One region of the Priestia sp. 179-F W1.4 NHS genome, then DNA from elsewhere that is predicted to be linked to it. Evidence: riboswitches for the same ligand, from Rfam matches in the RefSeq annotation. Region 1 holds a riboswitch; each other region holds the start of a gene.
What was found. A riboswitch is a leader RNA that binds a small molecule or an ion and turns the genes downstream of it on or off. The one in region 1 is predicted to bind cyclic di-AMP.

Region 1 (3,616 bases):
TACGGCTTAAGTTTACCATCATTCGGTAAAAAATCAACCCTTAAATAAAAAAAGCTAGACAATTAGCGTTGTCTAGCAGCATCTATTGCAATCACAATAGCTGTAATAATATGCATGATAAATCCCAAAAATGGAATCCAAGCAACCAGTGAGGTAACAAGTCCTAGTATGTTTCCATAAGCAGATAACCCTCGTCTATTAGCTAAAATGAGTGTGATAGCATGAAGAATAAATCCAATAAAAAGAGGAGTATAGCTAAAGCCCATAACAATCCCTGCGCCAATTAAAGGAATTCCCAGCAAGGCTTCATACCCAGCAGTGACCCATTTCATTGTACGTACATTTCCATTCATAGTAAAAAGCCTCCTAAAAAAGATACTACTATATACGAGAAAAGAGAGAAAAAAGTTTCAAATTACTTAGGGGATATGTCGTATAAGTCAGCCCTATTGGATTAAAATGATAGATAACAGTAAAGGGGGGGTGGAAAAAACATAATGATTTAGTCATTTTTTCACACTAAAGAAAAATAGTCTAGATGATTCATTTTTAGCTAAGGGACCAGAATTTATACTGAACATAGTGACTGCTTTTTAAAATAAATAAAAGCTGATATCGTGTTTTTTGGTTGTAGCATGTAAGCTTTTTATTACAAATTATTAAAGATTCTTATCTTTTTGCAAATACACATTGTATTTCATAGTTTTAACAATTATGATAAAAAAGCAAGTGTCAAAATAGGAAAATAGTTGAGCATGTAAAACGAAGCGATAAGCTTATTAATTTGAAAGAAAGGCAAGGTACATAGCTTTATGTGGGAAATTATTGTAGCAATCATTTTAGGGATTGTAGAAGGTTTAACGGAGTTTGCTCCCGTTTCGTCAACTGGGCATATGATTATTGTGGATGACCTGTGGTTAAATTCAAAAGAATTATTTTCATCTCCAGTAGCTAATACATTTAAGATTGTTATTCAGCTAGGGTCGATCTTAGCAGTAGTTGTTATTTTTAAAGATCGTTTTATTAATTTATTAGGATTGGGAAAAAAACCAGCTGCTGCAATTGGACCGACAAATCGCTTAAATTTAATGCAGGTAATTGTTGGTTTGTTACCCGCAGGAGTGTTAGGACTTTTGTTTGATGATTACATTGATGAACATTTGTTTTCTTTAAATACGGTGCTAATTGGCTTAGTGGTCGGAGCTGTATTAATGATTCTAGCAGATTTGTTTGGACCTAAACGTCCGCGTGTAGAGACGGTGGACCAAATGTCTTATGGACAAGCACTAGGTATAGGACTGTTTCAATGTATTGCTCTTTGGCCAGGTTTTTCTCGTTCAGGCTCAACGATTTCAGGAGGGGTTCTTCTTGGAATGAGCCATAAGGCAGCCGCAGATTTTACATTTATTATGGCAGTGCCAATTATGGCAGGAGCAAGTGGACTTTCATTGGTTAAAAACTGGCAGTATTTCACATCAGATGCACTACCGTTTTTTATTGCTGGTTTTATCAGCGCCTTTATTTTTGCGCTTATATCGATTCGCTTTTTCTTAAAATTAATCAACCGCATTAAATTAGTTCCGTTTGCCATTTATCGAATTATTTTAGCGGCTATTCTATATTTTGTATTTTTATAAAATAAATAAGCGTATTTTATAGCCATTTAAACTTCTGATAAAGACTTAAAAAGCAAGAAAAAGCTATTGCAACATTGCAATAGCTTTTTTGCATAAATATATATTATTGTCTTTTGAAAGCGTTTTATAAACATGGGTATTGACAAAACGTGTCGAAAAATAGTAAATTAATATTTGTGCAGTATAAAGTTAAGTAAAAGTAAGACTTCTGTTTAGTTTTATTGACTGTAAAAAACGTATGACAACGTATAGATCGTTTTAATTTTATAAAAATTGAATAATAAGCTTAATCGTATAGAGCGGGGGAATCATTATCGGCAGTAAAGCTGCCTTGGGGTGAATCCTTACAAAAGGTAGGAAACTCTCAATTCCGAATCCGACAGTTAACCTCGTTTGCTTTATTGAGAGAAAGAGCCCAAAATAGCGTAAGTAAAAGGCTGTTCTTTCTTAAGAATAGTCTTTTTTTGTTTTTTCAGAAAAGTATATACAAATGTCATACATCTTTGGGGAGGTACATCTATGAAAAAAATTCGTTTTGGTTTGGCTACGCAGATTTTTACCGGTTTAATCCTCGGTGTTCTTGTAGGAGTAATTTGGTTTAACGATCCGCGTGTAGTAACATACCTGCAGCCGCTGGGAGACTTGTTCTTAAGATTGATTAAGATGATTGTTATTCCAATTGTTATCTCAAGTTTAGTCGTTGGAGTTGCAGGAGCAGGTAGCGGTAAACAGGTCGGAAAGCTGGGCGTTAAAACCATTCTCTATTTTGAAATTATTACAACTTTCGCAATTGTAATCGGTGTATTGATTGCTAATATTTTTCACCCTGGACAAGGTGTAGACATTCATTCAGCACAGAAGAGTGATATTTCACAATACGTTGAAACATCCGAACAGCAAGAAGGAAAGTCAGTGGCTGAAACGTTCTTACACATTGTTCCGACAAACTTTTTCCAGTCAATTGTTGAAGGGGACATGCTAGCAATTATCTTCTTTACAGTATTGTTCGCACTTGGAGTAGCGGCAATTGGAGAAAGAGGAAAGCCTGTTGTTCAATTCTTTGACGGCGTTTCTCACGCAATGTTTCACGTGGTAAACCTAGTAATGAAAGTGGCTCCGATTGGCGTATTTGCTTTAATTGGTGTAACAGTTTCGAAATTCGGTTTAGAGTCACTCCTTTCATTAGGAAAGCTTGTTATCTTAGTTTACTTAGCGTTAATTTTCTTCCTACTTGTTGTATTAGGAGGAATTGCGAAATGGGCAGGAATTAACATTTTCCACTTATTCCGCTATATGAAAGATGAACTGTTGTTAGCATACAGTACATCTAGTTCTGAGACAGTTCTTCCGCGAATTATGGAAAAACTTGAAAAGATGGGCTGTCCAAAAGCTATCGTATCGTTCGTTGTACCAATTGGTTATACATTTAACCTAGATGGTTCTGTTCTTTATCAAGCGATTGCAGCGTTATTCTTAGCGCAGGTGTATGGTATTGATTTAACGATCGTTCAACAGCTGACGCTCATTCTGGTATTGATGGTTACATCTAAAGGAATGGCTGCGGTGCCAGGAACATCATTTGTTGTATTACTGGCTACTCTTGGAACAATCGGCGTTCCGGCAGAAGGATTAGCCTTCATTGCGGGAGTAGACAGAATCATGGATATGGCACGTACGGTTGTTAACTTAGTAGGAAACACACTAGCAGCAATTGTAATGTCTAAATCTGAAGGCAAATTTGACCCTAAAAAAGGTACAGAGGTCATGAGAGCCGGCTAATTTATAAATTTAAAAGCTACTTATTCTATTCAAAAAATTAGAATAAGTAGCTTTTTTCATAATAATTCCTTTATTATTATGGGAATTGACCCTATAATATGTAACATCAGGTATAAAAATATCCAGATTTTATTCTTACATAAAGCAGTCACTGGTTCCTTTCTTTATCAGTAAATATAGAGATAGCTTAGCTAGTTGGG
Region 2 (3,616 bases), on a different contig from region 1:
ATCTCCACGTGAGAAAGGGCGATGTGTGAAATCGTTTTGGCATAAGGTGTAATTTCGTTAATAAATTGCTCGAGTACGTGCAGGTGAGGAAGCTGAAGCTTTGTAATGAAGCAAGCCTGTCCGGCGATGCGTTCACAGAATAAAGCATAGGGATACTGAGAAATAAATCTTTTAAAACGCTCGTGCTCTCCGTTTTTCATGGTTACTTCAATAAAACACGAGACGGGCAACTGCAGCTTTTCATAATCAATATCGATTGTATATCCTTTTATAATACCAAAGCTCTCTAGCTGTCTTACTCGCTCTGCCACTGAAGGAGGAGACAGGCTAATTTGTTTTCCTAGCTCTCTTAAGGAAAGACGGCTGTTTTGCTGCAGTGCCTGCAAAATCGATAAATCAATTTCATCAATTTTCAATTGAAAACCTTCTTTCATATTAATGTTTCATTTGATTAGTAATAGCAGATAATATGTTTTATTTGTTATCTGAAATCTCCATTTTTTTTACTATAATAATTAAAAAGGAGTGAGTGAAAAATGGCAAGAGTTTTGTTAACAAACGAAGAGGGAACAAATTTTGAAAAAGCACTGAATTTAATTCCAGATGTAAAAAGGTTGTATGATGAGCTATACGACAAGCTTTGGAACAGTGATATAGTAAAAAGAGAGACTAAGGAAAAAATCAGGCTTTATCTAGCAGGTGTTAACGGCTGTGAGACGTGTATGAGCATGTCATATGTAGGCGATAAGACGCTTAATCAAAAAGTGTTAAGAGAAAAAGAGCTGGAAGAAAAAGATCGACTGCTGTTTCGATTTATAGATGTATACCGAGTGCGTCCAAGGGATTTGACGGATGCTGATATGGATCAATTAAAGAAATTTTACAGTGATACGCAGCTATTAGAGCTTTTGGCTGTTATTAATTTGTTTGATCAATTTCACAAACTGATTGTCAGTTTAGATTTATATGATTTTTGCAGTTTGCAGCGCAAGTGATGTCTTCCCTAAAAATATCTTGACAGACAAAATCCACAGGAGTAAGATAGCTTTCGTGAAGTGAAACGTATCATGAATCGAGTCGATTATTCTAAAAAATAGATCATAGACATTTGAATAAAAATCGCTTAATCCATTACGGAGCGGAGGACCCATTATTTACGCACATATTGTGCTCCGGGGTGAATCCTTAAAAAGGTAGGGTTACTCTTAAAACCCGAACCCGACAGCTAACTTCGCAAGCGTTTTGAGGGGGAAGAGTGTGAAAAAACACAGGAGCCTTCCTGTGTTTTTTTGCGCTTTTTTTAAGAAAAACATGTAATTTTTTAGAAAAAGTATAAGCTAAGAGAACACACAGCAGTTGAAGAAAGGAATAAATACATTATGAAAAAACAGTTTGCTGTATTGGGATTAGGTCGTTTTGGAGGCAGTTTGGTTGAAGAGTTTGCTAATTTGGATGTGGATGTGCTCGCTATTGACCGCAATCAGGAGGTAGTAAAGAAATATAGCAACTCAGCTACATATGTCGTGCAAGCGAACGCAATTGATGAAGCTAGCTTAAAAGGGCTAGGCATTCGTAACGTTGATCATGCTCTTATTTCGTTTGGAGACGATATTGAAGCAAGCGTGCTTGCAACGATGCTTTTAAAAGATATGGGCGTTAAGCAAGTATGGGTAAAAGCGGTGAATATGTATCATCAAAAAGTGCTGGAGAAAATAGGAGCGGACAAAGTCATTCATCCTGAGCGCGATATTGCGAAGCGGATTGCTCATCACGTGGTGTCAGAAAAGATCATTGATTACATTGAACTGTCAAAGGATTATAGTATTGTCGAAATTGTCGCTTCTAAAAAGCTTCATAATAAAACGCTGTTTGATTTGAACATTCGTGCCAAGTACGGCTGCAATATTATCGGCTTTCAGCGAAAAGACGGGGAAATGGTGATTTCGCCTACCGCGCATGAAATAATTGAACAAGGAGATATGCTGATTGTTATCGGACATAATCGCGATTTGAACCGTTTTGAAGAAGAAGGAGTTTAACTCATGAAAAAACAAATCATTAAACTCACTCCTCCGCAGCTGCTTGTCTCCATTTTTGGCGGAGGAATTATTATTGGTGCTCTTCTATTGATGATGCCTTTTTCTACTACTGAGCCAATCCGGTGGGTAGACGCCCTTTTTACATCTACTTCCGCTATGACAGTGACCGGCTTAGCCGTCGTAGATACAGGTACGCGTTTTACCGTCATCGGTCAAACGATTATTATGCTGTTAATTCAAATAGGCGGTCTCGGCATTATGTCATTTGCCGTGCTGATTTTTATGATGCTAGGTAAAAAAATTGGATTTAAAGAGCGTATGCTCGTTCAGCAGGCATTAAATCAGACGAGCGTCGGTGGAGTTGTGCTGCTAGTTAAAAGGTTGTTCATCTTTTCATTTTTAATTGAGTTTGTTGCACTGCTCTTTTTAGCGATACGCTGGGTTCCGGAATTCGGATGGTCTAAGGGGCTGTTCTTTAGCTTGTTTCATTCGATTTCGGCTTTTAATAACGCAGGGTTCGGACTACTGTCTGATAACTTAGTTCAGTATGTAGGAGATCCTATTATTAACATCACGATTTCTTTTCTCTTTATTATTGGTGGGTTAGGGTTTACCGTCCTTGCTGATATGTGGGTGAAAAAATCGTATAAAAAACTAACGCTGCATTCAAAAATTATGATTATCAGCACGTTCGCCATTAACGTGATTGCCATGCTTTTTATTTTTTTCTTAGAGTACGGCAATTCGCATACGCTCGGAAATTTATCATTAGGAGACAAAGTATGGGCTTCTTATTTTCAAGCGGTAACAACAAGAACCGCTGGCTTTAATACAATTGATTTAGCTCATTTGCATGACGCAACGGTGTTTTTAATGGTTTTATTGATGTTCATTGGTGCAGGGAGTGCGTCAACAGGAGGGGGTATCAAACTCACGACGTTTGTGGTGATTGTCTTTTCTGTATGGGCATTTTTACGAAGCAGGGAAGATATTGTGCTGCTAAAGAGACGACTTCTTCCTCTTCATGTGTTTAAGGCACTAGCCATTACGATGATTTCAATTATGTTTGTGTTTGGGGCCATCTTCCTATTAAATATTTCGGAAAACCTGCCGTTTGTAAAAATTATGTTTGAAGTTGTTTCTGCGTTTGGAACAGTAGGTTTATCGATGGGAGCGACTCCTGCACTTTCGTACTTTGGACGCGTGATTATTATCTTTATCATGTTTTTAGGAAAAGTGGGGCCATTAACGCTTGCGTTTTCATTATCTAAGCAAAAGCGTGAAGCCGTTCGCTATCCAAACGAAGATATAATGCTAGGATAGAAAAATCGCCTTCGATGAGGCGATTTTTTTATATTATTTATACGTTCAAGACATATAAGAGGTTACGCACAAAACAGTTGCGATGAATAAAAAGAAGGCAAAAACAAGAACAATGGGCAATTTGGAATGTCGGCGCATTAAAGCCCCTCCTTTTTTATAGTAAAAAAATCTCCTACTATATATAACGAAAGAAACAAAAATATGATTCACTTTTTTTGGCGAAATTTGAAGGTTTTTCTCATTGGAAAAATCCG
Region 3 (3,616 bases), on a different contig from region 1:
GGACTCATGCGGGAAAAGCGGAATAGGTGAGACTCCGCAGTAGCGCACGCGACGAGGAGGCTCACCAGCCTCCCGCGGAAAGCGAAGCCTTGCACGGAATTCACCAGCGATGTAACGAGCCATCCATACTAGCGCATTTATCCCATTTGTTCGTTTTTAGGTTGAAGTGATTTCGTTATGTCTCAATCTCCTTTTTTAGTAATTTTTCACTAAGTAGGCTAGTATACGTAGCACTTTTTTCCCTCATGCATATGTTAGCAATAAGGAGGGACAAGTAATATGAAAAAAATCTATCTTGATGCAGGGCATGGTGGGGCAGATGCAGGAGCAGTTGGAGCGAATGGACTGTATGAAAAAAACTTAGTGTTAAAAATTCAACAATATTTAATAAGCTATTTAAATAGCACTTACAGTGACTTTACGATTAAAACCACCCGTACCACAGATACTTTTTTATCGTTATCTCAGCGCGCTTCTCAAGCTAATTCGTGGGGAGCAGATGCATTTATGTCTATTCACGTAAATGCCGGTGGAGGAACAGGATACGAAGATTATGTTTATAGAAGCGCTAGCAATGCTAGTAAAACGTTTCAATCGATTGTGCACGGGCAAGTACAGCCAACGCTGCTGTCGTATAATCATCCGAATCGTGGACGAAAATCGGCCAATTATGCGGTGCTTCGCTTAACAAATATGCCTGCAGTACTAACTGAAATAGCTTTTATTGATAGGAGCGCCGATGCAGCACTTCTTCAAAATGAAGCTTTTTTAAAAAGCATGGGTGAATCGTATGCAAAAGGAATTGCCGTATATTTAAATTTACCTCGTCGTGCAGTTCCAAACCCAAATCCAACACCAACACCAAATCCATCACCTTCTGAACCAGGTGAAAAAACGTATACAATTAAGCAAGGAGATACGCTGTACAGTATTGCACAGAAGTACGGCATAACAGTACAAGCGCTTCAAGAAGCAAATACAGGGCTTTCTGATCCTTTAACACTACAGGTTGGAAAAACAATTGTTATTCCTTCAGGAACTTCACCAACACCTACTCCAACACCACCTTCTGAACAATATCCACTTCCCAATGGAATTTTAAAACAAGGCGATTCTGGAGAAGCAGTGAAACAGATTCAAAGAGCATTAAACGCGGTTAATTTTAAAGTAGGGTCAGTAGACGGAATATATGGAGTACAAACGAAAGATGCAGTCAGACGTTTTCAGCTTGTGTATTTTCCTTATGATGTAGATGGCATTTATGGTCCTCAAACGAAAAACAAGCTAGCAGCCGTTTTAAAAGCAAAAAGTTAAAGAAAGCAGGTCTTCTGTAAGCAGGCAGAAGGCCTTTTGTTTTCCCCTTAAAAGCGCCTTAAGCACTATTTTACCGTTTACGTAAAATAATGCTTTACAAACCATTTGTACGGGAGTATATTATCTAAGAACAAAGGATAGTTATGAAAGAAACATGTTATCGATCATACTCTTTAACCGAAAATTATATTGACCTGTTATCGCTTAATTCGTCAGAAGTGGGGGACCCAAATTTGTGCATTGTCACTTGGGGTGAATCCTTTTTTTAAAAGGTAGGGCTACTCTCATAGCCCGAATCCGACAGCTAACCCCATAAGCGTTTTGGAGAGGAGGTTTAAGCTGTGTAAAAACGCTGAGAACCCTTAGTGTTTTTTTGTGCGCTTTTTTAACATAAAAAGGTATTTTTTAGGGATAATATCACTTATTCATGAACTTGTAACGGAGCTTAGCAACGAACAGTGAATACTAGCTAAGCAATCATCGGAGGGAAATTACGTGAACTATTCAGTTCTCAAGAGATTATTGATTGGAAAGCCGCTCAAAACAAAAGAGTTAGGCGATCAAAAGCTTAGTAAGCTTAAAGCGCTGGCTATTTTATCATCAGATGCCTTATCTTCAGTGGCTTATGGAACAGAACAGATTTTGATTGTCCTTGCAACAGTGGGTGTGCTTGCCTATTGGTATTCGATTCCAATTGCGATTGGGGTATTGGTGCTGCTGACGGCTTTAATTCTTTCATATCGTCAAATTATTTATGCGTATCCGCAAGGCGGAGGAGCTTATATTGTTTCGAAAACCAATTTAGGAGAAAATCCTGGACTTATCGCTGGGGGATCACTGTTAGTAGATTATATTTTAACAGTTGCCGTGAGTGTTTCAGCAGGAACCGATGCTTTAACTTCGGCTTTTCCAACGCTGCATCACTATAACGTAGTAATTGCGTGTTTGCTGGTGATTTTTATTACGGTTTTAAATTTACGAGGTGTAACAGAATCCGCTTCTGTCTTAGCTTATCCGGTTTATTTATTTGTGATTGCTCTTATTTTGCTAATAGCGGTGGGCTTCTTCAAAATAGTGACAGGTCAAGTTTCACCTGAGCTTCATACATCTCTCGGTACCGTAGTGCCAGGTATTAGTTTGTTTTTATTATTAAAAGCTTTTTCATCAGGCTGTTCGGCATTGACTGGTGTCGAAGCTATTTCGAATGCAGTGCCTAACTTTAAAGATCCAGGTGCAAAAAATGCTGTTCATACATTAATGCTGATGGGCGGTATTTTAGCCGTTTTATTTTCTGGCATCACGTTTTTAGCTTATTGGCTTGGCATTTCTCCAAAAGCAGATGAAACGGTTGTATCACAAATTGCATCGAGTGTATTTGGACGAAATGGATTTTATTATTTTATTCAAGGTACCACAGCTCTGATTTTAGTACTAGCGGCGAATACAGGTTTTTCAGCTTTCCCTTTGCTTGCCGTAAACTTATCGTCTGATAAATACATGCCAAGAATGTTTCAAATTCGCGGCGATCGACTAGGCTATTCAAATGGAATTGTGACTCTGGGAATTGCTTCTATTGTCTTACTTGTCGCTTTTAAAGGAGCGACGGAACAATTAATTCCTCTTTATGCAGTTGGAGTGTTTATTCCATTTACGCTTTCTCAAACAGGCATGATTGTCAAATGGCTTAGAGAAAAGCCGGCCGGCTGGCAAGGAAAGCTAACCATTAACTTAATTGGTGCCCTCATTACCTTAACGGTGCTAATCATTTTGTTTACAACGAAGTTTTCACAAGTATGGTCCGTGCTTGTTTTCTTACCGGTTATCGTTTATATTTTTCATCGCATTCATACGCATTATGAAGCGGTAGGAGAGCAGCTTCGTATTAAGCAAGGAGAAAAGATTGGAAAGCTTGAAGGAAGTGTGGTCATTGTTCCTGTAGCAGGAATGACAAAGGTAGTGGAAAATTCATTGAACTATGCAAGAACGATTGGTGATACCGTTATTGCGGTGCACGTTGCTTTTGACCGAGAAAGCGAAAAGAGAATGGAAGAGAAGTGGGAAAAGTGGCAGCCTGATATTCGTATTGTTACGTTTCACTCTCAATACCGCAGTCTTGTGCGTCCGCTGTTTCGATTCATCGATATGGCTGAAGAAAAAGCCCGGGAAAATAATATGGCTATTACGGTTGTTATTCCGCAGTTCATCACGAAAAAAAGCTGGCAAAACATCCTTCATAATCAGTCCAGTCTGCTGTTAAAAGCACATTTGCTTTACCGTAAAAACGTAATCGTTACAACGGTAC
Region 4 (3,616 bases), on a different contig from region 1:
AAAGAATTAATTACAAAATTAAACGTTCCATATCATGCGATTTCAAGCGGGAAGCTGCGTCGATACGTAGATATGGAAAATGTAAAAGATGTATTTCGAGTAGCAAAAGGGGTTGGCGATGCGCGTCGCGTGCTGAAAAAACTAAAGCCTTCTCTTGTTTTTTCAAAAGGCGGTTTCGTCACAGTTCCTGTGGTAATGGCTGCTAAATCTTTAAACATTCCCGTGTTCATTCATGAAAGTGATTTAACACCGGGACTGGCAAATAAAATTGCGCAGAAATTTGCCACTAAAATTTTTACTTCTTTTGATGAAGCCGCAAACTACTTTCCAAAAGAAAAAGTGCAGGTTGTTGGTTCACCTATTCGAAAAGAGCTATTTAGCGGAAGCGCAGCGAACGGGGAAAGCTGGCTACGCTTTTATGATAAGCGCCCCATTTTAACAATTATGGGCGGAAGTTTAGGAGCACGCCGTATTAATGAAATCGTTCGAGAGTCTTTGCCTGAACTGCAAAAGAAATTCCAAATTGTACACCTTTGCGGAAAAGGCAATATTGATACAAGCCTTGAAAAAGAGTCGGGATACCGTCAGTTAGAATACGTAAACGAACAGCTTCCAGATGTTCTAGCGGCAACTGATTATGTGATTACACGCGGCGGATCCAATGCCATTTTTGAGTTTTTAGCTCTTCATAAACCGATGATGATTATTCCTTTATCAAAAGCACAGAGTCGCGGAGATCAAATTTTAAATGCACAATCCTTTAAGAAAAAAGGCTACTGTATGGTTGTAGAAGAAGAGCAGTTAACAAAAGAACTGTTTTTGCGTGAAGTAAATGAGCTTCAGCAGCAGGCAAGTACAATGAAGCGTACAATGCGTGAAGCAACAAAAACGGATGCCATTTCAATTCTTGTAAATGAAATTGAGAAAATGAGCTAAAAAAGAGACTGAAACAGACGTATGTTAGCCGAAGTGAAAAACGAACCATTGATCAAGGTATTTGATTAGTGGTTCGTTTTTTTTTTGAATCTATTATTTTAAAATAATGAATAAACATAGAAAAATAAAGCTTTTAAAATTTCAAAAAATGTTGTTGACAGTAAATTTTAACAGGAGTAAGATTACTCTCATGAAACGTTCCACTGTGAAACGCTGAGTCTTTTCTGAAAGAGAAGGAAAGAGCGGAGGACCCAATTATCAGGGGTGAATCTCTTAATTGAGTAGGGTTACTTTCTTGACCCGAACCCGTCAGCTAACTTCGTAAGCGTTAAGAGAGAGGATGGTGTAATCGTGGTCGTTTTCTATAACAGCGGATAGTACGCTCCTTTCAAAATATAGGTGAAAGGAGCGTCAGGATGCATTTATCTAAGCAAATGATTCAAATGATTGAATATCGGGCCATGTGCGATCAGCAATCTTTTGATCTAGCAAACCGCTATTTGTCTACGTTAGCTAATCAAAGTTTTAAACGCAGCAGTAAAAGTCAGCATTAAGTCTAAAAATTAAATAACAAATATACGCTTAATCAATTATGAGCGGGGGACCCAATATTTTGTACGTATGTACTAGGGGTGAATCTCTTAACTGAGTAGGGTTACTTCCATAACCCGAATCCGACAGCTAACTCCGTAAGCGTTTTGGGAGTAAAAAATTCGTGTGAATCACGGCTTATTTGTCGTGCATTAAACCGCGGAAGAGAACTCTCTTCTGCGGTTTTTTAGTGGGAAAAATCAGCATCACGTCTCACGGTTAGCTTTTTTGGACGTGATGCTTTATGAAAAGAAACCGTCACTAAACTTAGAAGCTATCATTTTTGTCAGGAAACAGTTAGGAGGGAGCAACTTGGATATGATCATGCTTGGAACGCTTGTCATATTAACAGCTGCTATGTACGGAATTATTTGCTGGTCGTCTCATGTAGTAGACGAAAGAGAGGAGAAGTGAACATGTCGTTCATTTTGTTAGGTATTTCAGTTCTCGTTTTAATTTATTTAGTATATGTACTGTTAAATCCAGAACAATTTTAATAAGCGGAGGAATAAAACGTGGGGATTTTTCTACTATCAGTTGCGCTGCTGCTTGTTTTTGTAGCGCTTATTGCAAAGCCCGTAGGTATTTATATAGCGAATGTGTTTTCAAACGACAAAAACACTAGCTTGGTAGGAAAGATAGAAACAGTTATGTTTAAAGCAGCAGGAATTAAAGGGCATAATCAGACGTGGAAGCAATATGCATTGGCTCTTGTGTTAACAAATACGTTTATGATTTTTGTAGTGTATCTTATCTTCCGGTTTCAAGAGGTACTGCCGCTTAACCCAAGCCACATTAAAGGAATGGATCCGGCTCTTGCTTTTAACACGGCCATTAGTTTTATGACAAATACGAACTTGCAGCACTACAGCGGCGAATCAGGTTTGTCCTATTTCTCGCAGATGGCAGCCGTTGTATTTATGATGTTTGCAGCACCAGCAACGGCACTTGCAGTAGCAATCGCTTTTATTCGCGGGCTAGCAGGGAAGGAAATGGGAAACTTTTTTGTTGACTTTGTAAAATCAATTACGCGTATTTTACTTCCTATCGCTTTTATAACAGGCATTTTATTTGCGTTTTTAGGTGTCCCTCAAACGTTAAGCGGGACTGTGACTGCCCATACATTAGAAGGAGCAACGCAGCAAATAGCAAGGGGACCAGTTGCTTCTTTTCTTTCAATCAAAGAGCTAGGCAACAACGGAGGGGGATTTTTTGGTGTCAATTCAGCTCATCCATTTGAAAATCCTAATGCGTGGAGCAATGTATTACAAATCGTCCTTATGCTGTTATTGCCAACAGCCCTTCCTTTTACGTACGGAAAAATGATCGGACAGCGTAAACAAGGCCGCATCTTGTTTGTAGCGATGAGTATGCTGTTTATCGTTATTTTAAGCACAGCGTTTGTAACAGAGTGGGGAGGCAATCCAAGACTTGGTGCTTTTCATCTAAATGAAGCGAGCGGTTATATGGAAGGGAAAGAAGTCCGTTTTGGTGTCGGCATGTCGACGCTTTACGCCATCGTGACGACAGCAAGTGAAACAGGTGCAGTCAACACCATGCACGATACCCTGACGCCTCTTACCGGGTTATTAACGCTTGGAAATATGATGTTAAATACCGTATTTGGCGGTGTCGGAGCAGGATTTATGAATGTTATGATGTACGTCATCATTGCTGTATTTTTATCAGGTTTAATGGTTGGAAGAACACCAGAATACGTAGGTAAAAAAATTGAAGGAAAAGAAATGAAACTCATTGCCGTGACGCTTATTTTGCAACCGCTGCTAATTTTAGGAGGAACAGCTGTAGCACTTACCACTCATTTAGGAATAGAAGGTATATCAAACCCTGGCTTTCACGGCTTAAGTCAGGCATTGTATGAATTTACGTCGTCAGCAGCAAACAATGGATCCGGCTTTGAAGGACTCGGTGATGCAACGCCGTTTTGGAACATTTCAACGGGAATTGTTATGTATATTGGACGCTACTTCGGACTAATTACGATGCTGGCGGTATCGAGCTCACTAGCATCCAAGCAGCTTGTTCCCGAAACACCTGGGACATTTAAAACAGATACGTCTTTATTTAG

Region 2: it holds a riboswitch for cyclic di-AMP, as region 1 does, so the genes downstream of both, ACH0CI_RS05020 (potassium channel family protein) here and ACH0CI_RS26105 (glutamate/proton symporter GltT) in region 1, are expected to answer to the same signal.
Region 3: it holds a riboswitch for cyclic di-AMP, as region 1 does, so the genes downstream of both, ACH0CI_RS04035 (APC family permease) here and ACH0CI_RS26105 (glutamate/proton symporter GltT) in region 1, are expected to answer to the same signal.
Region 4: it holds a riboswitch for cyclic di-AMP, as region 1 does, so the genes downstream of both, kdpF (K(+)-transporting ATPase subunit F) here and ACH0CI_RS26105 (glutamate/proton symporter GltT) in region 1, are expected to answer to the same signal.

Annotation. Positions count from the first base shown of each region.
Region 1 is NZ_JBIQFF010000015.1:16,862-20,477, forward strand. It holds gene ACH0CI_RS26095 (hypothetical protein) at 63-353, opposite strand; gene ACH0CI_RS26100 (undecaprenyl-diphosphate phosphatase) at 813-1,637, shown strand; cyclic di-AMP (ydaO/yuaA leader) riboswitch at 1,911-2,050, shown strand; gene ACH0CI_RS26105 (glutamate/proton symporter GltT) at 2,157-3,416, shown strand.
Region 2 is NZ_JBIQFF010000001.1:981,341-984,956, forward strand. It holds gene ACH0CI_RS05010 (Lrp/AsnC family transcriptional regulator) at 1-416, opposite strand, end outside; gene ACH0CI_RS05015 (carboxymuconolactone decarboxylase family protein) at 537-995, shown strand; cyclic di-AMP (ydaO/yuaA leader) riboswitch at 1,111-1,255, shown strand; gene ACH0CI_RS05020 (potassium channel family protein) at 1,380-2,039, shown strand; gene ACH0CI_RS05025 (TrkH family potassium uptake protein) at 2,043-3,362, shown strand.
Region 3 is NZ_JBIQFF010000001.1:793,797-797,412, forward strand. It holds gene ACH0CI_RS04025 (hypothetical protein) at 1-123, opposite strand, end outside; gene ACH0CI_RS04030 (N-acetylmuramoyl-L-alanine amidase) at 280-1,314, shown strand; cyclic di-AMP (ydaO/yuaA leader) riboswitch at 1,506-1,648, shown strand; gene ACH0CI_RS04035 (APC family permease) at 1,810-3,616, shown strand, end outside.
Region 4 is NZ_JBIQFF010000001.1:1,650,789-1,654,404, forward strand. It holds gene ACH0CI_RS09025 (undecaprenyldiphospho-muramoylpentapeptide beta-N-acetylglucosaminyltransferase) at 1-936, shown strand, start outside; cyclic di-AMP (ydaO/yuaA leader) riboswitch at 1,138-1,280, shown strand; gene ACH0CI_RS09030 (hypothetical protein) at 1,353-1,490, shown strand; cyclic di-AMP (ydaO/yuaA leader) riboswitch at 1,506-1,646, shown strand; gene kdpF (K(+)-transporting ATPase subunit F) at 1,944-2,024, shown strand; gene kdpA (potassium-transporting ATPase subunit KdpA) at 2,049-3,616, shown strand, end outside.